DNA from 4 places in the Bacillus cereus group sp. BfR-BA-01316 genome. Region 1 is predicted to be linked to each of the others. Evidence: predicted binding sites of a transcription regulator. Region 1 holds the regulator's gene; each other region holds the start of a gene.

Region 1 (8,399 bases):
CTCGTACATTATCAATGCCTTATCCAGGTGGTCCTCATATTGATCGCCTTGCGCATGAAGGAAAACCAACAATTGATTTGCCTCGTGCGTGGTTAGAACCTGATTCGTATGATTTCAGCTTTAGTGGATTGAAATCAGCAGTTATCAACACTGTGCATAACGCAAAACAACGTGGTATAGAAATTGCGCCAGAAGATTTAGCAGCAAGTTTCCAAGAAAGTGTAATAGATGTACTTGTAACGAAAGCGTCTCGTGCAGCAGATGCTTATAATGTAAAACAAGTGCTTCTTGCTGGTGGAGTAGCTGCTAATAAAGGGCTTCGTGCACGTTTAGAAGTAGAATTTGCACAAAAAGAAAATATAGAGCTAATTATTCCTCCTCTATCTTTATGCACAGATAATGCAGCGATGATTGCAGCTGCAGGTACAATTGCATACGAACAAGGAAAACGCGCTACATTAGCTTTAAATGCAAATCCAGGATTAGATATTGAAGCATAGTTATACACAAAATTAACCACAGCTTGTGGATAAAAACCATATTATCTGTTGATAATATGGTTTTTTTTGTGTACATAAAATGTGTATAACTTTTTTCGTGATTGTGGATAATGTGGAAAAGTTATTTGGAAGTTTATATTATAAAGGTGGATATGTGCATAACCTTGTGGATAACGTAGATGAAGTCTGACCTTTGAAGAAATTCTTTTTTGGGAAATAAAAAACAAGGAGATGTCCAAAAAACATTTTGAAACATCCTCCTTTTATTATACAAGATGCTACTAGTGTCAATCCTTGTCGGTAAATCGATATTTCTTGTCGAATCGTTTATATAATTTCATTTACTATGGTATTGATTCCAAAACAGAAAATAAAAAGGAGGTCATCTCGTCAAAAAGCCCGACTTATGAGATATCCTCCTCTTTTAAATTCTCTTATATATGCAGTTCTTCCCATTCTGCCATACAAGCTTCAAGCTGTTCTTGCAGTGTTTGTTTTTTAGTTGTAATTTCACTAGCCTTTTCATAATCTGCATATATTTCTGGTAAGCAAAGCTGGTCTTCTAATGTAGCAATTTCTTCTTCTAAGCCTACGATATTTTGTTCCAGTTCTTCAATTTTTCGAGTACGTTGACGCTCTAACTGTTTACGTTCTTTTTCTTCGAGATAATTTAATTTTTCTTGTGCCACCACTTTTTGAACAGGTACTTCATCTTCTTGCTCTAGTTCCGCACGTTCAATCATTTCATTTTTCTTTTCAACGTAATAATCGTAATCACCTAAATATTCTTGTGCACCTTCTGTTGATAACTCAACAACGGTTGTCGTTACGCGATTAATAAAGTAGCGGTCATGAGAGACGAATAGAAGAGTACCTGGGTAATCAATTAAAGCATTTTCCAAAATCTCTTTACTATTTAAATCAAGATGGTTTGTTGGCTCATCGAGAATTAATAAATTGGATTTTTGCATCATAAGTTTTGCAAGAGCTAGTCGAGCCTTTTGTCCACCACTAAGAGAAGATACTGGTTTTAGTACATCATCCCCTGTGAATAAAAAGTTGCCTAGTATAGTGCGAATTTCTTTTTCAGGTTGCAGGGGATATTCATCCCATAGTTCATTTAAAACTCGCTTCGAAGATGTTAAGTTGGCTTGTTCTTGATCATAATAACCAACAGATACATTTGATCCGAAAGCAACGTTTCCATATAATAGCTGTAACTTATTCACAATGGATTTTAATAATGTAGATTTTCCAATTCCGTTCGGCCCAACTAAGGCAACACTGTCACCGCGAGTTAAGCGCATGTTTACATGTTCAATAATCGGTTCCTGATAATAGCCAATAGTTGCATCTTTCACTTGTAAAACATCATTTCCACTTTGTTTTTCAATATCGAAATGGAAGGAAGCTGATTTAGAATCGCCTAATGGTCTAGTTAATACTTCCATTCTGTCTAATTGTTTACGGCGACTTTGAGCACGTTTTGTCGTAGATGCGCGAGCTATATTTTTTTGCACAAAGTCTTCCAGTTTAGTAATTTCATCTTGTTGTTTTTCATAACGCTTCATCTCTTGCTCGTATAGAGCTGATTTTAAGTCTAAATATTTACTGTAGTTACCAACAAATCGTCGGCTTTCCTTATTAGAAATTTCGTATACTTGTGTAACGAGTTTATCTAAGAAATAACGGTCATGGGAAACGATTAAAATCGCGCCAGGATAGCCTTGTAAATATTGTTCAAGCCATGTTAGTGTCTCAATGTCCAAATGGTTTGTAGGTTCGTCTAAAATAAGTAAGTCTGGTCTAGTTAATAATAATTTCCCAAGAGCTAATCGAGTCTTTTGTCCACCACTTAATGTAGAAATTGTCGTCTGATGCGTTTCAACTGGGAAGCCAAGACCGCTTAAAATCGAGCGTATATCCGCTTCGTACTGATAGCCGCCTTGATCTTTATAATCTAATTGTAATTGGTCATAATCAGCTAATAATTTCTCGTATATAGCCGCATTTGAAAAGTTTTCTTCTTTTCCCATCTCTTGCTCTAGCCTTCGAAGTTTTGTCTCCATCTGCTGTAGATGTGTAAAGACGGTTAACATTTCATCCCAAATTGTTAAAGACGTTTCTAATCCGGTATTTTGAGCTAAATACCCCATTGAGACATCTTTCGGTTTTATAATTTCACCACCATCATGAGATAACTCACCAGCTATTATTTTTAATAATGTAGATTTTCCGGCTCCATTTCGTCCGACTAATGCGATACGATCTTTTGTTTGTACTTCCAATTTTATGTTTGCAATAATCGTTTCTGCACCGTATAATTTCGAAAGCCCATTCACTTGTAATAATATCAATGTTTTCACCTCAAATAATTTCTTAACTTTGCCATGTTTATATTTCTCAATCATACTAAAAATAGTGTATAGTTTAAAATAAAGAGAGAATACTTCTTCTCTTTATTATACAAGGAAATTCATGAGTACTAAACTGCTGTATTTGATTCAAGTATATGAATAAAGATAGGAAGAGAGGAGAGGTTATATGGATCAACAAAAAATTCCACAGGCCACTGCCAAACGATTGCCTCTATACTATCGATTTATCCAAAACTTATCTCTTTCTGGTAAGCAACGTGTTTCATCAGCCGAATTGAGTGAAGCGGTAAAGGTTGATTCCGCAACTATTCGAAGAGATTTTTCATATTTTGGAGCGTTAGGGAAAAAAGGATATGGATATAACGTAAATTATTTATTATCATTTTTCCGTGAAACACTCGACCAAGATGATATAACACGTGTAGCACTTATTGGAGTAGGTAATTTAGGGACCGCTTTCTTACATTATAATTTCACGAAAAACAATAATACAAAAATTGAAATGGCGTTTGATGTTAGTGAAGAGAAAGTTGGAACAGAAATCGGAGGAATTCCTGTATATCATTTGGATGAATTAGAAGAACGTTTATCAACTGATATACAAGTGGCAATATTAACGGTACCCGCTACAGTAGCGCAAGCTGTGGCAGATAGATTGGCAGAAACGAATGTGCATGGTATTTTAAATTTCACGCCAGCACGATTAAATGTGTCAGAGAATATAAGAATTCATCATATTGATTTAGCTGTAGAGTTACAAACACTTGTTTACTTTTTGAAGAATTATCCACAATAAAACGCAGAGGAGACGACCTCTGCGTTTTATTATTGTTTTTTCTTTGTGAATTTGACTAAGATAAGGCGAAGTGCCAAATTAAAATCAATTGTTGCCATAACTGCAAATAGTATTGTCCACACATTCCAAATTGTATCTGTCACGTTCGTAATGGCGAATCGTGTAAAGATACATCCTAGAAGGAAGTATAGTGCAGCCATGAACAATGGTGAGTTTCTCATACAAAAAATCCTCCGATAAAGCCTTGCATTTTCTCGGCTTCTTTAATCATTTCTTGAATTTGCTCATTGCTTACTACAATTTGAGCGACTGCAACGAATGTATTCATCGCAACATGAGCTGCAATTGGAACGATAATACGTTTCGTTTTTACATATAAAAAGGCGAATACGAGCCCCATAGCAGTGTATACCAACAAGTGAGTAAAATCAAAATGAATCGCTGCAAATACAAGGGAACTAATGATAGCGGCAATAAAGAAGTTAAACTTCTTATAAAGTGTACCAAATAAAATTTTTCTAAATACGATTTCTTCTAAGATAGGTCCAATTATAGATACAACAATAAGGAACCAAGGTGTTGTTCTTGCGATGTCCATAAGCCTTGCTGTATTTTCAGATCCAGGTTTAATACCTAGTAAATACATTTCAATCATACCAGCGATACTTTGTGAGAAAAATGCTAAGAAGAACCCGATAAAAATCCATCCAATTGTAGCTGGAACAGTAGAGCGCATTTTATCTAAATGCCTGTCACGAATATCTGTTCTAAGTAACCAAAGTACAATGCATAATGCAATAAAGAAGCTAATGATTGCCCAATGGCCAGTTATAAGCTGAATTTTTTCCTCTCTAGTAAATCCCCTATTATCATATAGTCCAGTTTTCAGGAGAAGCGGTAACCCGGCAATGCCTGATAACTGCATTAAAATGTATGTAACGATAATCCACCAATATTGTTTTTTCAAATGGTTTAACCATCCTTTCTAACGCTAGTGTATGAGATAAGGTAGGATAACATGTAAATATGCTACCTACGATATAAACTTTCATTTGAATTATATTTTTTTTGTAAATAAGTATTTGAAAATAAAATAGGAGACAGGAAAAAGTTGTACGTTTAGCGAAAACAACTTAGGGTGTCTTTCATATTGTAACATACAAGAAGTGGGAGCAACGATTCATATAGTAAAGGTAGTAGAAGAAGTAATGCTATATAGGAAAGTGCATAAAGTAATTTGCGAAAAAATTATGATTTTTTTACTTGCAAAAGAAATTGAGATTATTTATTATTAGAAGTGTGTTAGCACTCGTGTGACTTGAGTGCTAATAAATAAAATTTACATAACAAAATGAGGAGGTTATTGTTCATGCTAAAGCCATTAGGTGATCGCGTTGTAATTGAACTTGTTCAAGCAGAAGAAAAAACAGCAAGTGGTATTGTATTACCAGACACTGCAAAAGAAAAACCACAAGAGGGTAAAGTTATTGCAGTAGGTACTGGCCGAGTGCTTGAAAATGGTGAGCGTGTTGCTTTAGAGGTAGCAGCAGGTGATCTTATCATCTTCTCAAAATATGCAGGTACTGAAGTGAAATACGAAGGTACAGACTACTTGATTTTACGTGAAAGTGACATTTTAGCAGTTATCGGTTAATTATATACATTTTAAAAATTCAAGGGGGTCAAATATTATGGCGAAAGATATTAAATTTAGTGAAGAAGCACGTCGTTCGATGCTTCGCGGTGTCGACACTCTTGCAAACGCAGTAAAAGTAACGCTTGGACCAAAAGGTCGTAACGTTGTACTTGAGAAAAAATTCGGTTCACCACTTATTACAAATGACGGTGTAACAATCGCAAAAGAAATCGAATTAGAAGATGCATTCGAAAACATGGGTGCGAAATTAGTAGCAGAAGTTGCTAGCAAAACAAACGATGTTGCTGGTGACGGAACGACAACTGCAACTGTATTAGCTCAAGCTATGATTCGTGAAGGTTTAAAAAACGTAACAGCTGGTGCAAACCCAATGGGTCTTCGTAAAGGTATCGAAAAAGCTGTTACTGCTGCAATTGCAGAATTAAAAGCGATTTCTAAACCAATCGAAGGTAAATCTTCTATCGCGCAAGTAGCTGCTATTTCTGCAGCTGACGAAGAAGTAGGTCAATTAATCGCTGAAGCAATGGAGCGCGTTGGTAACGACGGCGTTATTACTTTAGAAGAATCTAAAGGATTCACAACAGAATTAGACGTAGTAGAAGGTATGCAATTTGATCGTGGATATGCATCTCCTTACATGATTACTGATTCTGACAAAATGGAAGCAGTTCTTGATAACCCATACATCTTAATTACTGATAAGAAGATTTCTAACATCCAAGAAATCTTACCAGTATTAGAGCAAGTGGTACAACAAGGTAAACCACTTCTTATCATTGCTGAAGATGTAGAAGGCGAAGCGTTAGCTACATTAGTAGTGAACAAACTTCGTGGTACATTCAATGTAGTAGCTGTTAAAGCTCCTGGATTTGGTGACCGTCGTAAAGCAATGCTAGAAGATATCGCAATCTTAACTGGTGGCGAAGTAATCACTGAAGAATTAGGACGTGACTTAAAATCTGCTACAATTGAATCTTTAGGACGTGCTGGTAAAATTGTTGTAACGAAAGAAAATACAACTGTAGTTGAAGGTATTGGAAATTCACAACAAATCGAAGCTCGCATCGGTCAAATCCGCGCGCAATTAGAAGAAACAACTTCTGAATTCGATCGTGAAAAATTACAAGAACGTCTTGCAAAACTTGCGGGCGGTGTAGCAGTAATTAAAGTAGGTGCAGCAACTGAAACTGAGTTAAAAGAGCGCAAACTTCGCATTGAAGATGCACTTAACTCAACTCGTGCAGCAGTAGAAGAAGGTATCGTTGCAGGTGGTGGTACTTCACTTATGAACGTATACACAAAAGTAGCTTCTATCGTAGCTGAAGGCGACGAAGCAACAGGTATCAACATCGTACTTCGTGCACTAGAAGAGCCAGTTCGTCAAATCGCAATCAACGCTGGTCTAGAAGGATCTGTAGTTGTAGAGCGTCTAAAAGGCGAAAAAGTAGGCGTTGGTTTCAACGCAGCTACTGGCGAGTGGGTTAACATGCTTGAAACTGGTATCGTAGATCCAGCAAAAGTAACTCGCTCTGCACTTCAAAACGCAGCATCTGTTGCAGCTATGTTCTTAACAACTGAAGCTGTAGTTGCTGACAAGCCAGAACCAAATGCACCAGCAATGCCTGACATGGGCGGCATGGGCATGGGCGGTATGGGCGGAATGATGTAATTCCGTTTGCTCGAAAAACATCCACTTCTATATAGAAGTGGATGTTTTTTTGTGTTTTTGAGCGCAGGAAATTAATTTCTGTAGAATTTTGTCGCTTTCTCTCTTGACCATACTGATACTTCATTGTTAGAATCTAGGAAGATAATATAAAACGATCCTTCATATATCCTCAATGATATGGTTTGAGAGTCTCTACCGGGTTACCGTAAACAACCTGACTATGAAGGCAGTGTGTCTTATATTTATAAAGAGCGGAAGACTATCTTTCTTTATAAAGCCAGACCCCTGCCTTTTCTTTGTCATGAGACTAGAGGCGGAGGACTGGCTTTTTTTATTATATTGGTAATGCTTTTTGCTAAATTGGTGAAAATATTTATATACGAGAACTAACGTTGGGGTGATTATTTTGAAGAAGCAGCATGATACAATTATCGTTTTAGATTTTGGAAGTCAGTACAATCAGTTAATAGCACGTCGAATTCGTGAGTTCGGTGTATACAGTGAACTTCATCCACATACAATTACTGCAGAAGAAATTAAAGCAATGAATCCAAAAGGGATTATTTTCTCTGGTGGACCAAATAGTGTATACGGTGAAGGTGCATTACATTGTGATGAAAAAATCTTTGAACTAGGATTACCGATTTTCGGTATTTGTTACGGTATGCAGCTTATGACGCAACACTTCGGTGGTAAAGTAGAACGTGCCAACCACCGTGAGTATGGAAAAGCTGTTCTTAAAGTAGAGAACGAATCAAAATTATATGCGAACCTTCCAGAAGAGCAAGTTGTATGGATGAGCCATGGTGACTTAGTAACTGGTTTACCAGAAGGATTCGTAGTAGACGCTACAAGTGAATCTTGTCCAATTGCTGGTATGAGCAATGAAGCGGAAAATTTATACGGTGTACAATTCCACCCAGAAGTACGTCACTCTGAGCACGGTAACGATTTAATTAAAAACTTCGTATTCGGCGTATGTGGTTGTTCTGAAGGATGGAACATGGAGAACTTTATCGAAGTAGAATTAGAGAAGATTCGTGAAACTGTTGGAGACAAAAAAGTATTATGCGCACTTAGCGGCGGTGTAGACTCTTCCGTTGTAGCAGTATTAATTCATAAGGCGATTGGTGACCAATTAACATGTATTTTCGTGGACCACGGTTTACTTCGTAAAGATGAAGCAGAAGGTGTTATGAAAACATTTAGCGAAGGCTTCCATATGAACGTTATTAAAGTGGATGCACAAGAGCGCTTCATGAACAAGTTAAAAGGTGTAGAAGATCCAGAGCAAAAACGTAAAATCATCGGTAATGAATTCATTTACGTATTTGATGATGAAGCTTCTAAATTACAAGGAATGGACTTCCTAGCGCAGGGTACACTTTACACGGACATC
Region 2 (8,399 bases), on a different contig from region 1:
CATTATTAACAGAAAGACCATTCTTCATTTATATTTCACAAAGTGGTGAAACTGCTGATAGCCGTGCAGTACTTGTGCAAACAAATGAAATGGGCCATAAAGCATTAACAATTACAAACGTACCTGGTTCTACGCTTTCTCGTGAAGCTGATTATACACTTCCGCTATACGCAGGACCAGAAATTGCAGTTGCATCAACGAAAGCTTACACAGCACAACTTGCAGTACTTTCAATCTTAGCAGCTGACATTGCTAAAGCTAAAGGTGAAATTCTTGATTTCGATTTAACTCACGAACTAGGGCTTGTAGCAAACGCAATGGTAGTACTTTGTGATCAAAAAGAAGAAATGGATGCATTAGCAAAACAATTTTTATCAACAACACGTAACTGCTTCTTCATCGGACGTAGCGTAGACTTCTTCGTAGGTTTAGAAGGTGCGTTAAAACTAAAAGAAATCTCTTACATCCAAGCAGAAGGATTTGCTGGAGGAGAATTAAAACACGGTACAATTGCCTTAATCGAAAATGGTACACCAGTTATCGCCCTTGCTACACAAGAGCACGTAAACCTTGGAATTCGTGGTAACGTGAAAGAAGTAGTAGCACGCGGAGCTAACCCATGTATCATCTCAATGAAAGGCTTAGAAATGGAAGGAGACAGCTTCGTATTACCAGCTGTACACGAAGCACTAGCACCGCTAGTAGCAGTTATTCCATTCCAACTTATCTCATACTATGCAGCACTTCACCGCGAGTGTGACGTTGATAAGCCACGTAACTTAGCTAAATCTGTTACTGTTGAGTAGAAGGTTGGTAGATTTGAAATAAATGTTGCGAAGCTTTGCCCCTTTGGATAGGATTATCTAAAGGGGCATTTTTGTGTCGAAAAGAAAAAGAACATCTAAAATTGATAAGTGGATTAAAGAGGGGCGAGGAACTGGTAGTGGGGCAGATTATCAGCCTTGGCTTAAAATTCAAGATGTTTCCTCAATAGGGCGATCAACAAGATTAAAAGGTATAAAGACTGCCAGACAACATGAGTTTTTATCGAATTTGGAACGGGACTCTTTTAAAATAACTGAATATTCAGATGATGATTTAGATATTCGTGAACAATTTTCTTTATTACCACAAGAAGAGACGATAGATTACTAGACATTACGAGGGGGATTATTAATGAAAGTGAAAGAAAAAGCATATCTAAGTATAGAAGAGATTATTTCATTACCAACCTTATCAAGTACAAACATAAGTGATGATGGCAAAAACGTAGCATTTGTCAAAAAGACAGCTAACTGGAAAGACAATACATATAGGAATCATGTATGGGTATATGAAACAGATAAGGGGCAGAGTTATCCATTAACAACTGGGGATATAGGTAGTACATACCCATTATGGTCTCCAGACTCTAGGGATATCGCATACCTTAGTCTAGTTGGTGATGGGGATAATAAGAAAAATCAGATCTTTGTTAAGTCACTAGATGGTTATGGTGGGGTTCAAATTACTGATGAGAAAGAAGGGATCAGTAAATTCAAATGGGAGTCTACTGGCAGGGGTTTTTATTATGTCGCACAGTCAAAAGAATGTGAGCTGATAAAGAAACGTAAAGAACGATATGGAGATTTCCAACATGTAGGTAAGGAACATCAGAATAATTGTTTATATTACATTGAAATAGAAAAAGTGATACAAAATGATGCATATAAACACGAAAATAACGTTGTTTATCAACTAACTGATGGGAAGGATTTTCATATCCAGGAATTTGATATTTCAAATGATGGGAAGAAAATTGTATTTATGGCTACACCAAGCTCAAGTATGGAAGATTATATAAATGGAGATCTATATATACTACATATTAAAGCTAGAGAGTTACAAAAGCTGAATATAGATAAGTTGTTGGGAGGGAGCGTGTGCTTTTCTCCTGAAGGCAGCAAAATATGTTACTCGGCAAGTATAAGAGAGAAGGAGTACTATAAGACCAATATACAAGACAGTACATTAGAGATATACGATATTCATAATGGAGAGCTAATTCAACCTTTAACAGGTTTTGATAGTACGGTTATGCCATTACGATGGACAGCTAAAGGAATTTTAATAAGATGGCAGGATAAAACGAATTATCTTATTGGGTTGCTATATGAGGATGGCACTGTGGAAGTGTTAAGCGAAAAAGTAGATGGTTTTATAATGGATGCTTCTATAACGAGTGATGGAAATCATATATCCTATAATAAAGCTATAACAAATGAAACCTTTGAAATGTATTTAGACGATAAAAAAATAACGGATGAAAATAGCTTTTTTAAAGGAAGACTTAAAGGTAACAGGAAAATAATCTCATGGCAAAGTAGTGATGGTCTTGAAATAGAGGGTGTTTTATCAACCCCAGTAGAGTTTGATTCCAATAAACAATATCCTTTATTAGTAGTAATCCATGGCGGTCCGGATTGGGCATCCTTTCCCATATTCTCAGACTGCTTTAATGAGAAATACCCTATTGAGCAGTTTATCGAAAAAGGCTTTATAGTTTTAGAGCCAAACTACAGAGGAAGTTCTGGTTATGGTAATGAATTTTTAAAAGCAAACTATAGAAAACAAGGACTTGCTGACTACGATGATGTTATATCTGGAGTGGATAAACTAGTTGATCAAGGGGTTGTAGATAAGGATAGAGTAGGGGTTATGGGATGGAGCAACGGGGGATATATATCAGCTTTCTGTTCTACATTTAGTAGTAGATTTAAAGCTATTTCAGTTGGTGGTGGAATTACTAACTGGAGTACCCATTATGTAAATACAGATATCCCTTACTTTATTAGAATGCATTTAGGAAATACTCCATGGAATGATCCAGAGATATATACTAAAACATCACCAATGACGTATATTAAATCAGCCTGTACGCCTACATTAATTCAACATGGGGAAAAGGATGCAAGAGTTCCAATTCTAAATGCATATGAGCTATATAAAGGATTAAGGGATATGGAAGTTGATACAGAATTAATTATATTTAAAGGAATGGCATATAGTCCTGATCAGCCGGGAATGAATGTAGCTATTATGAAGCAGAATTTGATGTGGTTTTCACACTATATTCTTGGGGAAAGTATGGAGGGTTTTAGGGTTTTATAATGGACGTCCTCACAGGATACATAAGGAAGCTTTTTTCTTAATTAGACTTAGAAGGAAAATTAGATATAAGAAAGGGATACTTCATTACAACTGATTTATCTACGGGACAAAAAAAGATATATTAAATAGAATGATCAAACTTTTTTTAACACCTACATTTATATGAATTTAAAATAAAGCCACCCCTTTAGATAGAGTTATCTAAAGGGGTGTTTTTTATAGTAAAAAGAACAACTGAAATTGAAGGATTGATTAAGGGACTGTTGAGTGAAAATTAGTTGTTTCGTTTGAGGGCCAGATTGTTGAAAAGTAGATTTAATAAATTATATAATTTATTGTAAACTGAGTTCACACAATTATTGAGACGATTTATTATAAAACATATACTTAAACGATTATAAGTAAACATAATTTGGAGGACTAATATGACAGAGAATAAAAATGTGTTACCGGTAGAAAAACGTGAAGAATTATTCAAATCATTGAAAGCTCGTTTTGAGAAGAATATGAATCGCCATGAAGGTGTTGAATGGGCAAAAGTCGAAGCAAAGCTGGATGCTAATGCTGAGAAATTATGGTCACTTAACGAAATGGAAGTAACTGGCGGTGAGCCGGATGTTGTCGGCTATGATAAAGTGAAGGACGAGTATATTTTCTATGATTGTTCAACGGAAAGTCCTAAAGGTCGCAGAAGCCTTTGTTATGATCGCGAAGCGCTAGAGTCAAGAAAAAAACATAAACCAGAAAATACTGCTATTGATGTGGCAACTGCCATGGGCATTGAACTATTAACCGAAGAACAATATCGAGAGTTGCAAAAACTTGGAAATTTCGATATGAAATCATCAAGTTGGGTACAAACACCTTCAGATATTAGAGAGCTCGGCGGTGCTCTATTTTGCGATTATCGCTTCGGACACGTTTTTGCGTACCACAATGGAGCAGATTCTTACTATGCTGCCAGAGGGTTTCGCGGTTTGTTAAAGGTTTAAGTTTTACGTAAATAAAAAAGAGCCTGCATTCAGGCTCTTTTTCTATTTATATTTTAAAGATGAACTATTACTATGCAGCTTTACTTAATTTATATGTTTTGTGGTTGTTTTTACCGAAAAGTTTTGGGAAAACATAACCATCTAATCCAATACGTCCAGCATTCTGTCCTGCAACTAAAATGAACATAGTTAAAATAAGCAGGTTTGGGTTTACACTAACAGTTCCGCTTAATAAAAATGAAAGGTTCATTATGATTCCGAAAAATGCAGCTGTTTTTGTTAATCCACCTAAAATCAAACCTAGACCTACTAAAATTTCTCCCCATTGAACTAAAAAGCTAAATAGGTCTGCGTTTGGAAGAACAAAATGTTGAAGGAAATCTGCCCACCAACCTTGTACTGCAGGGTGACTACCTGATGCTTGAGCGATAGCTCCTTTTAGAAAACCGCTTGCATCAAAAGACTGTCCAAAAACTTTGCCTATTCCAGCAACGAGCCATGCATACCCTATGTAAAGTCGTAAAAATAATAATATGAAAGTAGCGCGTTTATCAGTTCTTAAAAAATTGATAACCATTGAAATCCCTCCAATGTATTGTATTTACATGTTTATTATATATTCATTGTGAACAAATTCACAATGAATAAAATGTGAACAAAACTTACAATTTTTCATTTGTAAAATTGTACATAAAGTATTGTGAAATTTATTTTTTGGAGGATGAAGAATAAATGAGGGATGGGAGCTCTCCACTAAAATAGATAGCTCCCATAGTAAACAAATTAATGTACGTTCTTTTAAATATCTACTATTAATTTATCTTGTCTTTTCCTTATTATTTCTCTGGTTTTATATAAGGAACTACTTGCGCAGTAGCTCCTACAGAAGCACCACGAATAAAGTCTTGGTTTTCTAACGCCTTAAAGTTTTCTGTTTTCCCGGTTAGCATGACACCTAAAATTTTCACTTGATCAAAGGGTTTGTTTTTGTTTGATTTTAAAAACTTCTGAATGTCTTCGTCATGTCCATCGTCATCGTATGGTTTAAGTGAATCAACGAACTCTTTGTACGCTTTTTTAGGTGATTTTTCTGGGTTGAATCCGTAAACCGGCATACCAGCAGGCCCTTTACTTTCATCCCTAATTGGCGATGTCATATATAGCCATACGATGTTTAAGTTGTCTGGAATTTTTTTCTTTTCCCATCATTTTTCCTCCCTACACTTATACAACGAATAGGTAATGATAAATGTATACACTTAAATTAAAGTTTTGTTCTTTATAAAAATAGGGAAGGCATATAACAATCATATGTTATATGCCTTCCCTATTATATATTTAGTAATTTATTTAGCTAATGTAAATTTAGCTTTTTTACCTTGTGAAATATCTTTAGCTTCTTTATTTCTCATAGGTCCTAGCTCAATCTCAAAGCTTTTATCTTTCCAAATCTTTTCATACTGTTCTTGGTCTAATATATATACTTGTAGTAATTCTCCAGATGTCCCTGTTTTGACCACATCGTTATAAGTATAGTTTAGTAGCATACCTTCGCCAATTGTATATTGTGCACCATCATTAACTCTCAATGTAGAGCTTATAGGAGATAGTGCGACGTCTTGTGTATCTTTGTTATCAAGTTTGAATTTTACTGTTAATAGAACAATACCATTTTTGAAATTTGCAAATCGTGGAGCCTCGACAGAATTTGGCGTGAATTGAGCAAATTGATATCCATCTAATGTAACATTGACAGCACCTAATTCTTGACTATTATTAATGCCGGATTGTTCTTTTAGCATTTTTTTATCGCCCATGTTATTAGCAGTTACTTTATCTTGATAGAAAGCTTTATCTGCTGTTACCTTTTCAGCGCCTTGTTTGTTTAAACTTAATGAAAAGTTTCCAGGGCTTCCAATTGGTGCATCAAATTTTCCTTTATTAGCTTGTGCAGTTGGAACTTTGACGGAGACCGTTGATAGGCTTGAAATTTTTGTTAAATCATCTTTTCCAAATGGATAAGCGATATAACCAGAAATGGTTTCTCCTGCCTTTACTAAATAGTCATTTGTTGGAGCAAGCTTGGATGGTAACTGGTCTTCTTTTGGGATTAAATCTTTATAGTTACTATATACCTTCTGAGCACCAGTAAATGACATGTCCAATGCCGGCATGTAGTAAATATCTTTAGTTGAATTGTTTTTCACACTATAATTTGCAAGGATAACTCCACCGTCTGTTTGATTATTAAAAGGGATATTAAAGTCGGTATGGAAACCATTTAATTCAACTAATGTATAACTATTAAGTGATACTGAAATATCCTCTGCTTTATGGATTTGTGGTTCTTTATTTTCAAAAAGAACTTTTGTTTTACCACCCGTTTCTTTCTCCATATAGGAAATCAGTTTGGAATAATCACTTGAGTTAGTAGTTGTATTTTCAGTTTTTTTGTCTTCGGATTTTTTATCTTCAGTTTTATTTTCTTTTGTTGTATCCGTTTTTTCTGTCTTACTTTCTTTGGTTTCATTTTCTTTTTGATCTTTATTTGTCGTATCGCTTTGACCGCAGCCAGTTATTAGAAAGGCTGCTACGATTACTGTAGAAAATAAAGAAATTACTTTTTTTGACATTTTTCTTCCCCCAATTTGTTTAAAACTAGATGAGTCTGCATAATCAGACCATTTATAACATCTCTCACATTAGCCCCACGTTTTATTATAAAAAAACAAACCATTATTTACCAGTGTTTTCTGATTATTTGTTTTATTTTAATATCTTAATGGTTATTTTTAATAGAAACATAGTTGAAGCTTATATGTAGGTAAATCACAATATTTTTCCTCCGAAAGAGAAGTAAGATTATCTTTTCTATTTTAAATATTTAATCTTTTTGTTAAAGTAAATAATAGAGATATATTGAAAGGGGATAAAGACTAGATATGTGGATGAACTTGTAATGATTAGAAATTAGATAGATGAATTTTTCTCTCATAAGTGAGGGTTTATTTAGCTATCTGTAAATCATTCAAGGACTGCATATTTGGCTTGTACATCCCTTTTGTAAGGATAGATACCTATGTCGGGAAAGTTTATATCTCTTATATAAAATATGCGTCCTTTAATTTGGAGGAGTATATGATGAATCAATTAAAAAATAAAGTAGCAGTTGTTACAGGTGTAAGTCGTCTAGATGGTATAGGAGCAGCTATTTGTAAAGAATTAGCTGAAGCAGGATACGATATATTTTTTACGTATTGGACAGAGTATGATAAAGAGATGCCTTGGGGCGTTGAGCAAAATGAACAAATACAATTAAAAGAAGAGCTGATACAAAGCGGTGTTAAAGTATCAAGTATGGAGTTAGATTTAACTCGGAACGATGCACCAAAGCAGCTTATAAATACAGTTACTGAACAATTAGGGTACCCTCATATATTAATTAATAATGCAGCTTATTCTACGAATAATGATTTCTCTAATTTGACTGCCGAAGAGTTGGATAAGCATTACATGGTAAATGTTCGTGGGACTACATTGTTAAGTAGTGAGTTTGCACGTGGATTCAAGATGAAATCCAGTGGTAGAATCGTTAATATTACTTCGGGGCAATTTAAAGGGCCTATGGCTGGAGAGCTAGCATATGCAACAACGAAGGGAGCTATTGACGCTCTCACTAGTACGTTATCAGCAGAAGTGGCTCATTTAGGGATAACGGTTAATGCGATTAATCCAGGTCCAACTAATACGGGATGGATGACTGAAGAGATAAAGCGCGGGTTAACACCGATGTTTCCTTTTGGCAGAATTGGTGAACCAAAGGATGCAGCAAGGCTTATTAAGTTTTTAGTGAGCGAAGAAGCCGAGTGGATTACAGGGCAAGTTATTCATTCAGAAGGTGGATTTAAGAGATAAATTTATAAATAAAAAGAAGGTATCTCATTTCAGTGAGATACCTTCTTTTTAATCTTTCTTCAATCTTCGCGCTATACCATTCCCTAATGACTGTAATCCTTGAACGAGAATGATTAAAATAAAGACTGTTGCATACATTACTTCAGGTTCGTAGCGTAAATGCCCGAATCGATATGCGAGATCACCAAGGCCTCCAGCACCTACAAGTCCAGCCATTGCTGTTGCACCGATTAAGCCGATCGTTGCGATTGTTAATCCGAGTACGAGAGATGGACGAGCTTCTTTAACCATGACGTGCCAAATGATTTTTAAAGTAGAAATTCCCATTGCTTGATATGCTTC
Region 3 (8,399 bases), on a different contig from region 1:
AAAAATTACAGAAGAAAATGTAAAGGTTTTAGAGAAGGATGTATTCGCTCTTACATCTAACGACCTAGGAGCATTCGATGTAGTTGTAAATGCATTCGGCGCTCCAGCAGGACAAGAACATCTTCACGTAGATGCAGGAAATGTACTGATTGAAGCTATGAAAGGTGCACCTAACACGAAATTACTTGTTGTTGGCGGCGCTGGTAGCTTATTTGTAGACGAAGAGAAAACAACACGTGTATTTGATACACCAGGTTTCCCAAATGAATATCTTGCAACTGCTCAAAACCAAGGTAAAAACTTAGAAATCTTACAACAAACAAATGATATTACTTGGACATTCATCAGCCCTTCTGCACTATTCGCATTAGGAAAACGTACTGGCTCTTACCAAGCTGGCAAAGACAACCTTCTTATTAACTCAAAAGGTGATAGCTACGTAAGTTACGAAGACTTCGCAGTTGCAGCACTTGATGAAATCGAAACTCCAAAACACTTAAACGAACGCTTCACAGTAGTTTCTGAAGCTGAGTAATAAAAAAGCTCGTAAACATAGTGTTTACGAGCTTTTTTCATCATCTGTTATATTGATTCGGTTTATGTGGTTCATTTGGTGTATAGGGTTTATTTGGTTTATTATCATGACCATTTGCTTTTTTCCAACTTACCGCTAACTCTGGACTTGTTTTTTCTTCACTACGCTCAAGTAACACAACTGCATTTTGAATCGTTGGCGTTCCTTTATGCGCAATTCCTTGTAATTTCGTTAAATTTCCTGATACTTTAAAGCTAAATCCACCCGCTGGTGTTTGTTTCGGAATTAAAATGCGGAATTTCTCTCCCACATTAAATTCAGTTTTCGCTTCACCTTTTTCATTTACGAACTTCGCGCCTTCTGGTGCGCCTGTTGCTTGTACTTTATAAGTTCCGCTTTTAGCGTTTGTTTGCACTGTATATAAACCAGTTTCAAAAAACTCATCTTTCAATACTGCTTCTTGTTCTTCTGAAGGTGTTACACTCATCGTAATTTCTTGTAATTCTTCACTAGCGTTTGCTTTTGCCACAATATCTTTCGTTACTTTTTCTACATTTTTATTACGGAAATCTAAATCGTTAATATCAATTTGTTTTAACGCATTCCACACCGCAAGCTGTGTTGCGTAATGTGCATCTCTCCAATCGGAAACACCTAATTCTTGTGGGCTCTTCTGTGGATACCCGTTTAATAGTACACGGTATACGTTAATATCTACTTTACCCATTTCAGGTAAATCTTGGCCGCTCGGAGATTTCAGATCTACATTTAAGCAAAAAGCAATTTTGCCATCTGCTGTTTTAATAAGCTCTGTTCGAATTGGTTTTTTCTTTGACTTACTATAACTCCAATCCATTTGATACTTCGTGTGATCCATAACTTCTGCGGATGCCTTTTGAAGTGGGAATAATAAGTTCGCAAATACAAATAAAACACTCAAAAAAGCGGCCATTAGTTTGAACGATCGTTTTATATTCATGTCTACAACCCCTTATATAATAACAAATTTAATACTGTTTATTATTTAGTTAGAAACGTTTTTTATGCATAGACAAAATAAAAAAGAGTGCAAACTTTTTGCACTCTTTTACCTACTTTGAACTTAAAAATCAAAGTTATCAGGATCTGGACCGACGCGGTGGTTTTCATTTAAAGCATCAATCTTTTCCATGTCTTCTTTCGTTAATTCGAAGTTAAATATATCAGCATTTGCAATAATGCGCTGCTCTTTCGTTGATTTCGGAATTGTTACAACTTCATTTTGAAGATCCCAACGTAAAATGATTTGTGCTGTTGTTTTACCGTACTTATCAGCAACTTCTTGTAAAGTTTCGTTATCTAATAATTGCCCTTGCATAAGTGGTGACCATGCTTCCATTTGGATTCCTTGTTCTTTACAGAAAGCTTGTAGTTCTTTCTGCGTTAAACGCGGGTGATACTCTACTTGGTTAATCATCGGCTTAATTTCCGCACCTTCCATTACATCCTTCAGATGATGGATTTGGAAGTTACTTACGCCAATTGCACGCGCGCGCCCTTCTTTATAAATTGTTTCTAACGCTCTCCACGAATCTTTATATTTTCCTTCAACAGGCCAATGAACAAGATATAAATCTAAATAATCTAGTTCTAATTTTTTTAAGCTCTCTTCATATGCAGCAAGTGTCGTTTCATATCCTTGATCTGCGTTCCACACTTTTGAAGTAATGAATAAATCTTCTCGAGAAATTCCTGCTTCTTTTATACCAGCGCGAATGCCTTCTCCAACTGCTTTTTCATTTCCATAAATCGCAGCCGTATCAATACTGCGGTATCCTTCTTTAATGGCTGCTTTTACAGCCTCTACAAGTTCTGGCCCATCTTCTACTTTAAATACACCTAAACCGAACCAAGGCATTTCTACACCGTTATGCAATACTGTTTTACTTTGTAAATTTTTCATTATATTTTTCTCTCCTTTATTTTGCTTGATCTCTTTTTTCTAAGCTCATACTCCAAGCTGTTAAGATAACAGCGCCTACTACCATAATGCCGCCTACCCAAGCTGTATGAATTAACCCTAACGAGTTCGTTACAATACCGCCCAAATAAGCACCAAGAGCAATTCCTGCGTTAAATGCTGCAATATTCATTGCTGATGCCACATCGACAGCGTTCGGTACGAATCGTTCCGCCAAAATAACGACATATACTTGTAGTCCTGGAACATTCATAAACGCGAATAGCCCCATAAAAATAATTGTGATAAGCCCCGCTACTTGAAATGGTGCTGTAAATGTTAGTACGAATAATACAATCGCTTGAATAAAGAACATATAAAATAATGCACGAATTGGATTATGATTCGATAACTTCCCGCCAATCATATTTCCAATCGCAATTGCAATCCCGTACACTAACAAAATGATTGTAACGGTACTCGATTTAAACCCTGTTACTTCTTGTAATAGCGGTGATAAGTACGTAAATGTTACGAATGTTCCACCATACCCTAATGCAGTAATGACGAAGACAAGTAATAGTCTTCCGTTCGTGATGAGTTTGAATTGATCACGAAATGATACAGACGTACCCTTTTTTAAGTTAGACGGAATTAGCATGCTGTTTGCGACTAAGGCAACGATTCCAATGACCACAATCACCATAAATGACGCTCTCCAGCCAAATTGTTGACCAATAAATGTTCCAATTGGGACACCTGTAATAGTCGCAACGGTTAAACCAGTAAACATAAAAGCAATTGCGCTAGCACGTTTATTCTCTGGTACAAGTGCAGCCGCAATTGTTGAGCCAATCGACATAAACACGCCATGTGCAAATGCAGAAACAACCCTCGCGATAAGTAACACAGTAAAACTCGTTGCTACCGCTGCAATTCCATTACCAATAATGAAAACAATCATAATCCACATTAATAACGTCTTTCGCGACATACTAGCTGTTAACGACGTTAAAACTGGAGCGCCAAATGCTACCCCTAACGCATATAAAGAAACGGTTAAACCCGCTGTTGTAACAGAAACATGTAAATCCTCCGAAATAGATGGTAATAAACCGACGCTAATAAACTCGGTTGTACCAATTCCAAACGCACTAATTGCTAGCGCTAATAAAGCAAACATACTTCTTCGATTCGTCTGAACAGCCGAAGAAGATACTGTATATGAATTCAATTGAACTCCTCCTTAATACGAGAAATCCAATCATAATAGTGTGATAAAAAGGCCTTTTTATCTTCTACAAAAATAACTTTACTGCTCATAAATGCTATTATGAATGGCTTCACTCTTTTTTTGAAGAACGCACTTTAAAGTACGATAGGTACCAAAAAGTAACATAGGTACTTTTTAGTACCGTACTACTCATTTCCCTCTTACGTATGCTATTATGAAACATATTCAACACGATAAAAAGTACGTACTTTAAAGTGCTATAGGCACTAAAAAGTAACATTTAACTTATTTAGCTTCTTTTGTTGAAGAACTGAAATTCACATTCATCAAAGGAGATTTTCATATGAAGAAATATAATATTCCTGTTGAGGCGACTTTAGAGGTTATCGGTGGCAAATGGAAAGTCGTTATTCTTTGTCACTTAACGAAAGGCACAAAGAGAACGAGTGAACTAAAACGTTTAATGCCTGGTATTACACAAAAGATGTTAACACAGCAATTACGTGAATTAGAAGAGGATGGGGTTATTCAAAGAAAGGTATACAATCAAGTACCACCAAAAGTAGAATATTCCCTTACTGACTATGGATGGTCTTTAGAATCCATTCTTGATTCTCTTTGTACTTGGGGCGAATGTCATCTTGAAAAAAGCGGTAACACATCGATGCTAATCGCAGAGAGTGAACAATAAGAAAAAAGGAAAAAACGAACGTGAATTTGTTTATTTTTTCCTTTTCTTATTATTATATAGGTATACTTCTCATCGAAGTAAAATAATTTATGCGCTTTCATACCTTGTCATTACTAGGTTACGGGCTCAATATCAAATAATTAGGAATCATTTTTATGTTAACATACGTGTATATAGTATATAATATAGGATATATATTATATACACTTTCCGATAAGGGAACTTTCCATTATGCGGACAAGCCATGTATCGGACAGTTCATAAATAATAGGTAAGACGTTATGGTTTTAAATTTATGTTTTCAGCCTACTTGCTGTCATAAATTTAAAGGCATTTTATTGTGTTTTGTGAAACTTTGTATAAAGTTTCATAACATTCACTACCTTACCTAAATAAGGAATATTAATTCCAAAAAAATAAGAGTATTGCTATCGTAAAGGAGAATTGGAGATGCCAGAAACTATGACTCAAACAAAGCCAGAACAAGAAACTGTACAAATTTCTGCTAGCCAAGGACAACTTGATGTACTTGATCAGTTGTTAAAACCTGAGGTACAAGAATCATTAACAACACTAGTAGCGCAGCTTCCAAAATTAACTGAGCTTGTTAACATTTTAACTAAGTCTTATGACTTGGCTCAAACTGTTGCTACTGATGAAGTATTAAAAAACGACACTGTTAGTGCAATCCAAGAACTTGTAGAACCTGTAAAAGATACAGTGAAAAGCATGGCTGCAACTGCTATCGAAGCGAAAGATCGTGCTGACGAAAGCAACGAAGTTATCGGTCTGTTCGGTCTATTAAAATTACTAAAAGACCCACAAGCACAAAAAATGTTCCGCTTTGTGAACGCATACCTTCAAATTAGTGCAGAACGTAATAATAAATAATTTTACTTATAACAACAATTAGTAAAGACGGGGGATAACATACTATGTCAAAACAAATTGTCATCTTAGGCGCTGGTTATGGCGGTCTTCTTGCCGCTTTAAACGTACGTAAATACTACAGTAAATCAGAAGCACAAGTTACAGTGATCAACCAATACCCAACACACCAAATCATCACTGAACTACACCGCCTTGCAGCTGGTAACGTTGCTGAGCAAGCAATTGCAATGCCACTTACAAAGCTTTTCAAAGGCAAAGACATCGATCTTAAAATTGCAACAGTTGAGTCATTCTCAGTTGATAGCAAAGAAATCAAACTAGCTGGTGGCACTACGCTATCTTACGATGCACTTGTAGTTGCTTTAGGAAGTAAAACTGCTTACTTCGGTATTCCAGGACTAGAAGAAAACAGCATGGTATTAAAATCTGCTGCTGATGCAAACAAAATCTACAAACACGTTGAAGACCGTATTCGTGAATACGCTAAAACGAAAAACGAAGCTGATGCTACAATCGTAATCGGTGGTGGCGGATTAACTGGCGTTGAGCTAGTTGGTGAGCTTGCTGACATTATGCCTAAACTTGCAAAAAGCCACGGCGTAAATTCAAAAGAAGTTAAACTTCTTCTTGTTGAAGCAGGTCCAAAAATCCTTCCAGTATTACCAGACCACTTAATCGAACGTGCAACTACTAGCTTAGAAGCACGCGGTGTTACATTCTTAACAGGTCTTCCTGTAACAAACGTTGCTGGCAATGAAATCGACTTGAAAGACGGTCAAAAAATCGTTGCTAACACATTCGTTTGGACAGGTGGCGTACAAGGTAACCCATTAATTGGTGAATCAGGTCTTGAAGTAAACCGTGGTCGTGCAACAGTTGATGCGCACCTACAATCTACTTCTCACAAAGACGTATTCGTTGCTGGAGACAGCGCTGTTGTCTTCGCTGCAGACGGTCGTCCATACCCACCAACTGCACAAATTGCTTGGCAAATGGGCGAGTTAATTGGATACAACTTATACGCAGCACTAGAAGGCAAAGCATTCGAAGAGTTCGCACCTATCAACTCTGGAACACTTGCTAGTCTAGGACGTAAAGATGCTGTTGCTACAATCGGAGCAAGCAATACTCCACTTAAAGGTCTACCAGCATCATTAATGAAAGAAGCAAGTAACGTTCGTTACTTATCACACATTAAAGGTCTATTCAGCTTAGCTTACTAATCTGAATACAAGCCCGAATCATGCCCTGCATGGTTCGGGCTATTTTTATCCGTAATTTTCTCTACTTTATTTATTCGGCAGAGTAATAATATAACCCTCTTTAATTATCGGAATATACTGACTTTTTCTCATCAAAATTGTGTATATGAAAAGAGCGGAAGTAGGTATCTTCCCTACTTCCGCTCTTTCACAAAAACTATTCTCCCAATTTCACTAAGCTGTAATTCTTCTTCCCTTTGCGAATGATAATAAATCTTCCATCAAATGAATTTTCGACCGTAACATCCGTACCCACATCCGTTACTTTCTCGCCATTCATAGATATAGCCCCATTATTAATATCTTCACGCGCTTGTCGTCTAGATGGTTCAATTCCTAAATCAACTAGCCACTCTACGATGTTTTTCATCTCTTTTGAAGACTGGAATGTTGGCATCTCTTTAAATCCTTGTTCAATTTCATCGGCTGTTAACGATTTAATATCTCCGCTAAATAATGCCGATGTAATTTTCACAGCCTGCAAAAATGCTTCTTCTCCATGAACGAATTTCGTCATTTCTTCAGCTAACACTTTTTGTGCCTCACGTTTATGTGGCTCCATTTCTACTTTCACAGCTAATTCATCAATTCGCTCTTTCGTTAAGAACGTAAAGTATTTTAAGTATTTAATTACATCACGGTCATCTGTATTCACCCAGAACTGGTAAAATTCAAACGGTGTTGTTTTTTCCGGATCAAGCCAAATAGCACCACCTGCTGATTTACCAAATTTCGTACCATCCGATTTTAATAATAACGGAATTGTTAGCCCGAATACTTTCGCCTCATGACCTTCTAATTTACGAATTAAATCTAAACCACTCGTAATATTTCCCCATTGATCACTACCACCGATTTGCAATTGAACATCTTCTTCTTTGTATAAATGGTGGAAGTCCATCGCTTGCAAAATTTGGTACGTGAACTCTGTAAATGAAATTCCTGTATCTAAACGACTCGCTACAATATCCTTCGCTAACATGCTATTTATGCTAAAGTTTTTTCCGTAATCACGTAAAAACTCGATAATGTTTATTTTATGTGTCCAGTCATAGTTATTTACCATCTTCACTTCGCTATTCCCGCCAAAGTCAAATAGCTTTTTCATTTGTGCTGTTAACGCATCTACATTATGCTGCACCACTTCTAACGTTTGTAGTTGACGCTCTGATTGACGTCCACTCGGATCACCAATTGTTCCTGTTGCTCCTCCAATTAAAATAACAGGATGATGCCCAGCTAATTGAAATCTTTTCATCATCATGAACGGAATCAAATGTCCGATATGCATACTATCACCGGTCGGGTCTACCCCGCAGTATAACGAAATTTCTTTCTCTTCTACTAGCTTACGTAATCCTTCTTCATCTGTCTGTTGATTCACAGCACCGCGCCATTCTAATTCATCGATAATATTCATCTCTTCATCCCCTTTATTTTTTTAAAAACAAAAAAGCCCCTATGTCTACGATAGACATAGGGACGATTATTCACCGTGTTACCACCCAGTTTGCATAAATAGCATAGCTATTCATACCACTCTTAGCAATAATATCGATTGCTATTCCGCTTAGCATTACCTAAGATACTCCAGAGTGTAATTCACAAGTTTGTTTGTACTAGGTTCCAGCAACCCCTAGCTCTCTTTGATAACAGTGACAAACTGCTACTAGGCTCTTTCAACGTATTTCATATGTTAAATTATTAGCCATTATATTGAATTAAAAACAAATTGTCAATAATACCTAAATGTTTTCCAAAAATAATTCATACTTTTATACGTTTTTTATTCAAAGGTTACTGTAGATCTTCTCCAATAATCCTTACTTCTCGCTCTAATTTCACAC
Region 4 (8,399 bases), on a different contig from region 1:
TTCGTGAAGCGCTAAGTGCGCTAAGAGCAATGGGCTTAATTGAAATGAAACAAGGAGAAGGTACATATGTAAAGAATTTCGATCCTTCTTCATTAACGAAATCATTAAATAACAAGTTATTAATGAAGAAAGAGGATATTTTGAATTTATTAGAAGTACGGAAGGTGCTCGAAGTGGGGGCAGTTCGAGCGGCAGCGGCAAAACGTACGGATGATAATTTGCAAAATATGAAACATTGGTTAGATGAAATGGCAAAGAGCATTGGAGATGAGAAGGCTGGCGAAAAAGCAGACTTTCATTTTCATATGGGAATTGCAGAATCTTCGCATAATAATATCTTACTTGAGCTCATGAATCATGTTTCAGAGATGATTGCTGAAACGATTGGTGAATCAAGACGCATTATTTTATATGGTGAACAAACAACATCGGAACGACTTTTAGAAGAGCATCGAGCTATATATAATGCGGTGTTAAAGCAAGATGTGGAATTAGCGCAGCAAGCGATGTTAAATCATTTAACAAATGTAGAACATATTGTCACAGGGAAAAGCGATATAAATTCGTAATTTAATCTTTTAAAATTCTAATTTTCTGATAAAATAGAGAGAGATTAAGTAAACGTTTTCTTTGGAAGAGGGAGAGGATAGGCCATGGTTGAGCCTACTTCTTCTAATCTTAGTCATCTGATGACCATATGATCGTTGGCGAAGTTGTAATAAGGGGGAATTATAGTTATGAAAGTTACTTTATTTGTTACTTGTTTAGTCGATATGTTTGAAACAAACGTCGGCAAAGCAACAGTTGAAGTATTGGAGCGTTTAGGTTGTGAAATTGAATTTCCAGAAGCACAAGTTTGTTGTGGTCAGCCTGCTTATAATAGCGGCCATGTAGAAGCAGCAAAAGAAGCGATGAAACATATGATTGAAACTTTCGAAGATGCAGAATATATCGTTACGCCATCTGGCTCTTGTGCGACAATGTTTCATGAGTATCCGCATGTTTTTAAAGATGATCCGAAGTGGGCTAAACGTGCACAAAAGGTTGCTGATAAAACATATGAATTTACACAATTTATTGTAGATGTTTTAAAAGTTACAGATGTTGGTGCAAGTTTACCAGGGATAGCTACTATTCATAAATCTTGTCATATGACACGCCTGCTTGGAGTAAAAGAGGCACCAGGAATTTTATTATCAAACGTAAAAGGATTAACTGTGAGAGAACTGCCAAACGTGCAAAATTGTTGTGGGTTTGGGGGAACGTTTTCAGTTAAGATGACTCCAATTTCTGAGCAAATGGTAGATGAAAAAGTAGATAGTGTAATGGAAACAGGTGCTGATTATTTAATCGGTGCAGATTGTGGGTGTTTGTTAAACATTGGCGGACGTATTGAGCGTTTAGGAAAAGAAGTAAAAGTAATGCATATTGCTGAGGTCTTGAATAGTCGCTCATGAAGGGGGAACATAAGCAATGTCTATGAAAATCAGTGAGAAAAAATTTAATGATCGCGTTGGCGATGGAATTCAAGATTCGTTTATGCGCGGAGCAGTATCTTCTGCACAAACGCGTTTATATACAAATCGATTAAAAGCAGCTGACGAGTTGGGAAACTGGGAAGAATGGCGTGAACTAGGTGAACAAATTCGTCAACATACGTTAGAAAATCTTGATTATTATTTAATGCAGTTAAGTGAAAATGTATCAAAAAGAGGCGGTCACGTTTACTTTGCGAAAACGAAAGAGGATGCAGCAAAGTATATTCAAGACGTTGCAAAAAAGAAACAAGCGAAGAAAGTTGTAAAATCAAAATCAATGGTAACTGAAGAAATTAGTATGAATCATGCCCTTGAAGAGATTGGTTGTGAAGTGTTAGAGAGTGACTTAGGAGAGTATATCTTGCAAGTAGATAACGATCCACCATCACATATTATTGCGCCTGCACTTCATAAAAACAGAACGCAAATTCGTGATGTATTTAAAGAAAAACTTGGATATGAAAATTCTGATGATCCATACGAAATGACAAAGTTTGTTCGTAAACAACTTCGTGAGAAATTTATGGATGCAGAAATTGGTGTGACAGGTTGTAACTTCGCTGTTGCAAATACTGGCTCTCTTTGTTTAGTGACGAACGAAGGTAATGCCGATCTTGTTATGTCGATTCCGAAAACACAAATTGCAGTAATGGGTATGGAACGTATGGTTCCGACAATGGAAGAATTAGATGTTTTAGTTGGTTTACTATGTCGTAGTGCGGTAGGTCAAAAATTAACAAGTTATGTAACAGTAGCAGGACCAATTCAAGAGGAAGAGGTAGATGGACCAGAAGAGTTTCATTTAGTCGTTGTTGATAATGGCCGCTCTCAAATTCTTGGATCGGAATTCCGTTCAGTATTGCAATGTATTCGTTGTGCTGCTTGTGTTAACGTATGTCCGGTATATCGTCACGTTGGTGGGCATTCATATGGATCTATTTATTCAGGACCAATCGGTGCGGTATTAACACCACTTTTAGGTGGGTATGACGATTACAAAGAGCTCCCGTATGCATCTAGTTTATGCGGAGCATGTACAGAAGCTTGTCCAGTAAAGATTCCATTGCATGATTTATTATTAAAGCATCGTCAAGTTATCGTTGAGCAAGAAGGACGTGCCCCACTTGCAGAAAAATTAGCAATGAAAATGTTTAGCATGGGTGCTTCTTCAGCAGCTTTATATAAAATGGGATCAAAAATGGCACCGGCAGCAATGAGTCCATTTACATCTGGTAACCGTGTATCAAAAGGTGTTGGCCCACTTAAAAACTGGACGGATATTCGTGAATTCCCGGCTCCAAGTAAAGAACGATTCCGTGATTGGTATAAAGATCATAAGAAAGGCGGGGACAAATAATGACAGGATTAATTCAAAACCGTGAGTCCTTTCTAGATAATATCGCAAAAGAACTTGGGCGCGCGCGTAAAACAGAAGGCGTAGAACGTCCAGCATGGAAAAGTAATGTGAATGTAGAAACGTTAAAAGATTATTCACAAGAAGAATTGTTAGAAGTATTTAAAAATCAATGTACAAACATTCATACAACTGTTGTGGAAACGACAAACGACCGTTTAAGTGAAGATATTCAAAAAGTAATCGTTGAAAACGGCGGGGGACCTATTATATTATCAGCAGATGAACGTTTTGATTCCTATGGATTGACTTCTTTATTTAAAGAAGAGCTTCCAAAGCAAAATGTTGAAGTAAATGTATGGGATCCTGAGAAAAAAGAAGAGAATATGCGTATAGCGGAAAAAGCAAATATCGGAATTGCATTTAGTGATTATACATTAGCTGAATCTGGTACGATTGTTGTACAAAGTCATAAAGGGCAAGGTCGTTCTTTACACTTTTTACCGACTGTATATTTTGCTATTATTCCACGTGAAACACTTGTACCTCGTATTACCCAAGCAGTTCAACACATGAACTCTCGAGTAGAAAAAGGTGAAGCAGTGGCATCTTGTATTAACTTTATAACAGGACCAAGTAACTCTGCTGATATTGAAATGAATCTTGTTGTCGGAGTACATGGACCATTAAAAGCAGTATATTTCATCGTATAAAATAGGGGAAAGTAGGCCGGAAAACGGCCTGCTTTTTTAATAGAATAAAGATAATGTAAAGTAGAAGTTCTCTCCTTTTTTTGTTATGTTCTTTTGGAAAGGAGAGGAAGGGATGTTCACTTATTTATATGTATTGTTAACAGGGATGGTGTTTGGTTCTTTTTTTATGGTGATTGCGATGAGAGTTCCAGTAGGGGAATCTATTATTACACCGCGTTCATACTGTCATTACTGCAACTATACGTTAAAGCCGAAAGAACTTATTCCAATCATTTCATTTTGTATGCAAAAAGGGCGTTGTACGAGTTGTAAAAGAAAAATCTCAAGTTTGTACATAGTGTTTGAATTTGTTACAGGGAGTTTATTTTTTCTTACTGTATATGTAATTGGAATAGAACGAGAGCTCATCATCATTTTATCGCTCTTTTCTTTACTTCTTATTATTTCAGTTACAGATTTAGTATATATGCTAATACCTAATCGTATTTTAATTTGGTTTGGGCTTTTGCTTATTTTAGAATGTATTTTTGTACCGTTAGTTACTTGGATAGATAGTATAGCTGGCAGTGGAACTATATTTATTTTGTTATATTGCATGCAAAAGATTTATCCAGATGGTCTTGGCGGAGGTGATGCAAAATTACTTTCATTACTCGGATTTATAATAGGAGTGAAAGGTATTTTTATAACTTTATTTTTAGCATCTTGCTTTAGTCTTTGTTTTTTCGGAATAGGTATAGCGTTAAAACGTATAAAAATAAAAACTCCAATTCCGTTTGGACCTTTTATTAGCCTTGGGGCAATATGTTATGTGTTGGTCACATATGCAAAATAGAGAGGAGATAGAAAATGAATGTATATATGGATGATCAAAGAGGTTGTCCGTACGGATATGTTTTGGCAACTACAGTAGAATCCGCCTTGCAAATTGTTAGGGATAATGAGGTGAATATTATTTCCCTCGATTATAATATGGGATGGAGACAAAAAAGTGGGTTAGATTTTGTAGAAGCTTTCTGTAAAGAAGGACTATATGTTAATGAAATTCACTTTCATACAAATGATGTCATCGGTATGCATCAGATGAAAAAGAGCATAGAGAGAGGGAAGGAAAACGGGGGAATTAATCCTTATATTGCCTTGAAATATGTAGGGAGCTAAAAACTCCAAAGCGTAACCTTGGAGTTTTTAGTGTTTCATATGTGCTTGTAAAGGAATGATTTCTTCTTGTTGAGCTGCAACTAATTCAGTTTCCTCTTGTTTAACATCAGGTGCTTTCTTTGTTAAGTAATGATAGACCATACCGACAAATACGGATCCGCCAATAATGTTACCGATTGTAACTGGAATTAAGTTATGAATAGCCCCAGCGAAAGTAATTGTATCAGGATGTGGTGAAACTAAAGATAAGGCAAACAATGATAAGTTTGCAATGCTATGCTCATAGCCAGATAAGAAGAATGTGAAAACGAGCATCATCATCATCAATATTTTTGCTGTATCGCCTTTTACTTGAGAAGGTAAGAAGCAGGCAAGACATACGAGCCAGTTACATAAAATCGCTTTAAAGAATAATTGCATTGTTGGTGTATTCATCTTTCCTTCAACGACTTTATTCATTAAATGACCGTGCCCAATTGCTTCGAAAATTCCAGTTGCGTAAAATAATAAAGCAAAGAATAAAGCACCAGCTAAGTTACCTGCATAACAAGCAACCCAGTTGCGAAGTGTATCAGAAATAGTTGTTTCTTTTCTCAAAGTTGCCACTGTAAAGTACATTGTATTGCCAGTAAATAGTTCAGCGCCGCCATATATAATTAATACGAGTGCAATTCCGAAAAACATAGAAGCGGCTAAATATGTTGCTGGTGAATCTGCAATATGAAAGAAATTACCTAATTTGAAACATAGTACAATAATAAATCCAATATAAATGCCCGCGAGTGCAGCGCGGATGAAATATTGCATTGGGCTTGTATCTAGCATTTGCTTTTTGCTCTTAGCCAGTTTTACAACATAATCTAATCCTTGTTCTAGCATGAGTAATACGCTCCTTTAGTACATCGTCTATAAATACTCCTTATATGAATAAAGTACATGGATTTGTTCATAGTTTCAATAAGTTTGTGCAATATTTCACAAAAAGGACATACAAAACTTTGGAAAACGCTTACAAAAGGTAGTATAATGGAATTTTTTCTAAAAATAGAGAGGGGATTGAAACGAGAGAAAAAGAAAAAGCACTGTAATTACAGCGCTTTTTCGTCTAAATTCTTTTCTACTTTTACTTCTACTTCTTTCGAGAAGAACCAACCGCCAACTGCGATTCCAATTAATACAGTCCAGAATGTAAGCTTCCACGGAGTAGATTCTGGGAATGAATGCGGAAGGACATTTAATGCAGGGTGTGCTAATGTATAAACTGCTAATTTCACACCAACCCAACCTACAATTAAGAATGCTGCAGTTTCAAGTCCTGGTTTACGTTTTAATATTTGTACGAAAGCAGTTGCTGCAAATCGCATTATAACTAATCCGATAAGTCCACCTGTAAAGATAACGATAAATTGACCTGTATCAAGACTACCAATCGTACCTAATCCTGTTTTCGGTAAAGTCACTGCTAATGCAACAGCAGCTAAAATTGAATCAACAGCGAAGGCGATATCAGCAACTTCGACTTTAAATACAGTCCACCAAAAATTCTCTTGTTTTTTCTTTGCTTCTTTTTCTTCTGTTTCTTCATGTGACTTCTTTTTAACATACGTTTTAAATAAGTGATTCCCCGCGATAAACATAAGATAAATCGCACCAATTGCTTGCACTTGCCATACATCGACTAGGAACGAAATCATAAATAGTGATCCGAAGCGGAAAACGAACGCTCCTGCTAATCCATAAAATAGTGCTTTCTTTCGTTTTTCTTCTGGTAAATGTTTTACCATAATTGCAAGAACGAGAGCGTTATCAGCCGCTAAAATCCCCTCTAGTGCAATTAGGATGAGTAATACCCAACCATACTCCAATAATAATGATACATCCATGTACATTCTCCTCTCATTTCTATAAAGACTAAACAAGTGAAGAAGTTCCCCACTGTTTAGTTTCCCCATACTCCTGCGTATCAACGGTGGAAGGAATTTGAAAACAAAAAAGACCTCTGCCGTTGATAGGCAAAGGTCTTGCTAGACATATGTAATGAAAATGCCAACAAAGCCGGAAGAACTAGGTTCTACGTAATGACGACTTTGTTTCCAAGAAATAGTTCTTGGACGCTACTCCCCTTTGGAGATATGCTATTGTATTCTCATTATATGGATAATTTATACGGTTGTCAACCTGTTAAAATATCTTCGTTTGGATATTTTATTTTTCTTTGTTTTTTACGTGCAAATGAAAAGGCTAATGTTAAAGGCCCCATCTTTCCAAAAAACATCATAAAGATAATAATTGTTTTGCCGATGATTGTTAAGTGTGGCGTCAAATTCATGCTAAGGCCGACAGTTCCAAATGCTGAAAATACTTCAAAAGCACTCATTAATAAAGGAACTTTCTCAGTGATGCTTAAAATTAAAATGGAAAGAAAAATAAACGAAATTGAAATAATAGTAATCGTTAATGATTTGACAATGAGCGTATCTTTAATGGATTTTTTAAACACGACAATATCATCTTGTTCTTGCAAAAATTTAAATACGCCGAAAAACATAATTAAAAAAGTCGTTAACTTAATCCCACCACCAGTTGAAGCACTGCCAGCACCAATAAACATAAGAAGCATCATTAATAAAAGTGATGGTTTAGATAGAGCAGCAATATCCACTGTATTAAACCCAGCTGTACGAGTCGAGATTGCTTGAAAATAAGCAGCCATGCCTTCTTCAAATGGTGTAAATCCTCTCATAGAAAGAGAATTATGGAACTCGAATATAAAAATAAAAGCTGTAGCAATAATATTGATGATTAGAGTAGAAGAGAGCATAAGCTTTGAGTGCAAAGTAAGGTTTTTAAAGTTTTTCTTTCTTTTTATATCTACGATAACCGTAAAACCAATCCCACCTAAAATAATGAGGGAAGAAATAACGAGATTGACGAGAATGCTATGGGAGTGCGACATTAAATTATCGCTCCACACAGAAAACCCAGCATTGTTAAAGGCTGAGATAGAATGAAAAAAGCTGTAATATATACCTTTTGCAACCCCGTATTTTGGTACCCATTCAAAAGAGAGAAATAAAGTAGCGATACATTCTACAGTAAAAGAAAATAAAAATAATGCTTTTGCAAGACGAATGATTCCGCCGACATTTGTTTGGTTTAATGCTTGTTGTAATAAAATTCGGTTTTGAAGGCCGATTTTTCTGCCGAGCATAATTGCGATTAAAACAGCAAAGCTCATAATGCCAAGCCCGCCAACTTGTATAAGTGTTAAAATGACACATTGGCCAAATAAGGTAAATACTTTACCAGTGTCCACAACACCAAGCCCTGTAACCGTACAAGCAGAAACCGTTGTAAATAAGGCGTCGAGCCATGAAATAGACGTTGTTGTAGCAATTGGCAATTTCAATAGGCATGTACCGATAGTTGATAGCATAATAAAAGATAAAGTAAGAACACGGGGAGGACTCATGCTAATGTTAATCCGTTTCATTTCACATATCGTTCCTTTCGATTTGCTCTTACTAGTATGTGAAGAAGCACTATTATGTATGTTAAAAAAGAAAGAGGCAGAGAATATCTGCCTCTAAGCCATAGGTTATATAGTTATCCGCGTAATTGTTGTTGAGCTAA

What was found. Region 1 encodes Rex, which represses fermentation and respiration genes when NADH is low (regulators of the CRP and FNR family bind a similar motif). Its sites were predicted from a motif close to TTGTGAAATATTTCACAA; they were not measured.
Positions count from the first base shown of each region.
Region 2: a site for Rex is predicted at 4,766-4,783, ahead of MR071_RS14675 (DoxX family membrane protein). Genes of this name have one in related genera too.
Region 3: a site for Rex is predicted at 4,745-4,762, ahead of MR071_RS00760 (DUF1641 domain-containing protein). Genes of this name have one in related genera too.
Region 4: a site for Rex is predicted at 5,730-5,747, ahead of MR071_RS12625 (formate/nitrite transporter family protein). Genes of this name have one in related genera too.

Region 1 covers NZ_JAKUGX010000051.1:4,928-13,326, reverse strand. The annotation lists gene tsaD (tRNA (adenosine(37)-N6)-threonylcarbamoyltransferase complex transferase subunit TsaD) at 1-500, shown strand, start outside; gene MR071_RS24120 (ABC-F family ATP-binding cassette domain-containing protein) at 935-2,857, opposite strand; gene MR071_RS24115 (redox-sensing transcriptional repressor Rex) at 3,045-3,674, shown strand; gene MR071_RS24110 (YdiK family protein) at 3,704-3,895, opposite strand; gene MR071_RS24105 (CPBP family intramembrane glutamic endopeptidase) at 3,892-4,641, opposite strand; gene groES (co-chaperone GroES) at 5,044-5,328, shown strand; gene groL (chaperonin GroEL) at 5,366-7,000, shown strand; purine riboswitch at 7,140-7,241, shown strand; gene guaA (glutamine-hydrolyzing GMP synthase) at 7,407-8,399, shown strand, end outside.
Region 2 covers NZ_JAKUGX010000017.1:76,870-85,268, reverse strand. The annotation lists gene glmS (glutamine--fructose-6-phosphate transaminase (isomerizing)) at 1-806, shown strand, start outside; partial or broken gene MR071_RS14690 (TnsA endonuclease N-terminal domain-containing protein) at 880-1,146, shown strand; gene MR071_RS14685 (S9 family peptidase) at 1,177-3,150, shown strand; gene MR071_RS14680 (DUF4256 domain-containing protein) at 3,576-4,142, shown strand; gene MR071_RS14675 (DoxX family membrane protein) at 4,213-4,719, opposite strand; partial or broken gene MR071_RS14670 (anti sigma factor C-terminal domain-containing protein) at 4,979-5,335, opposite strand; gene MR071_RS14665 (DUF5068 domain-containing protein) at 5,489-6,775, opposite strand; gene MR071_RS14660 (SDR family oxidoreductase) at 7,281-8,057, shown strand; gene MR071_RS14655 (methionine ABC transporter permease) at 8,106-8,399, opposite strand, start outside.
Region 3 covers NZ_JAKUGX010000001.1:144,191-152,589, reverse strand. The annotation lists gene MR071_RS00785 (NAD(P)-dependent oxidoreductase) at 1-535, shown strand, start outside; gene MR071_RS00780 (thioester domain-containing protein) at 576-1,514, opposite strand; gene MR071_RS00775 (aldo/keto reductase) at 1,638-2,477, opposite strand; gene MR071_RS00770 (MFS transporter) at 2,494-3,657, opposite strand; gene MR071_RS00765 (winged helix-turn-helix transcriptional regulator) at 4,052-4,399, shown strand; gene MR071_RS00760 (DUF1641 domain-containing protein) at 4,850-5,290, shown strand; gene MR071_RS00755 (NAD(P)/FAD-dependent oxidoreductase) at 5,335-6,513, shown strand; gene tyrS (tyrosine--tRNA ligase) at 6,710-7,972, opposite strand; T-box leader at 8,028-8,244, opposite strand; gene murB (UDP-N-acetylmuramate dehydrogenase) at 8,350-8,399, opposite strand, start outside.
Region 4 covers NZ_JAKUGX010000013.1:71,430-79,828, reverse strand. The annotation lists gene MR071_RS12655 (FadR/GntR family transcriptional regulator) at 1-569, shown strand, start outside; gene MR071_RS12650 ((Fe-S)-binding protein) at 738-1,457, shown strand; gene MR071_RS12645 (LutB/LldF family L-lactate oxidation iron-sulfur protein) at 1,474-2,895, shown strand; gene MR071_RS12640 (LutC/YkgG family protein) at 2,895-3,605, shown strand; gene MR071_RS12635 (prepilin peptidase) at 3,718-4,440, shown strand; gene MR071_RS12630 (cyclic-phosphate processing receiver domain-containing protein) at 4,455-4,766, shown strand; gene MR071_RS12625 (formate/nitrite transporter family protein) at 4,794-5,645, opposite strand; gene MR071_RS12620 (TerC family protein) at 5,855-6,649, opposite strand; yybP-ykoY riboswitch at 6,729-6,901, opposite strand; gene MR071_RS12615 (TrkH family potassium uptake protein) at 6,940-8,259, opposite strand; gene MR071_RS12610 (alpha/beta-type small acid-soluble spore protein) at 8,373-8,399, opposite strand, start outside.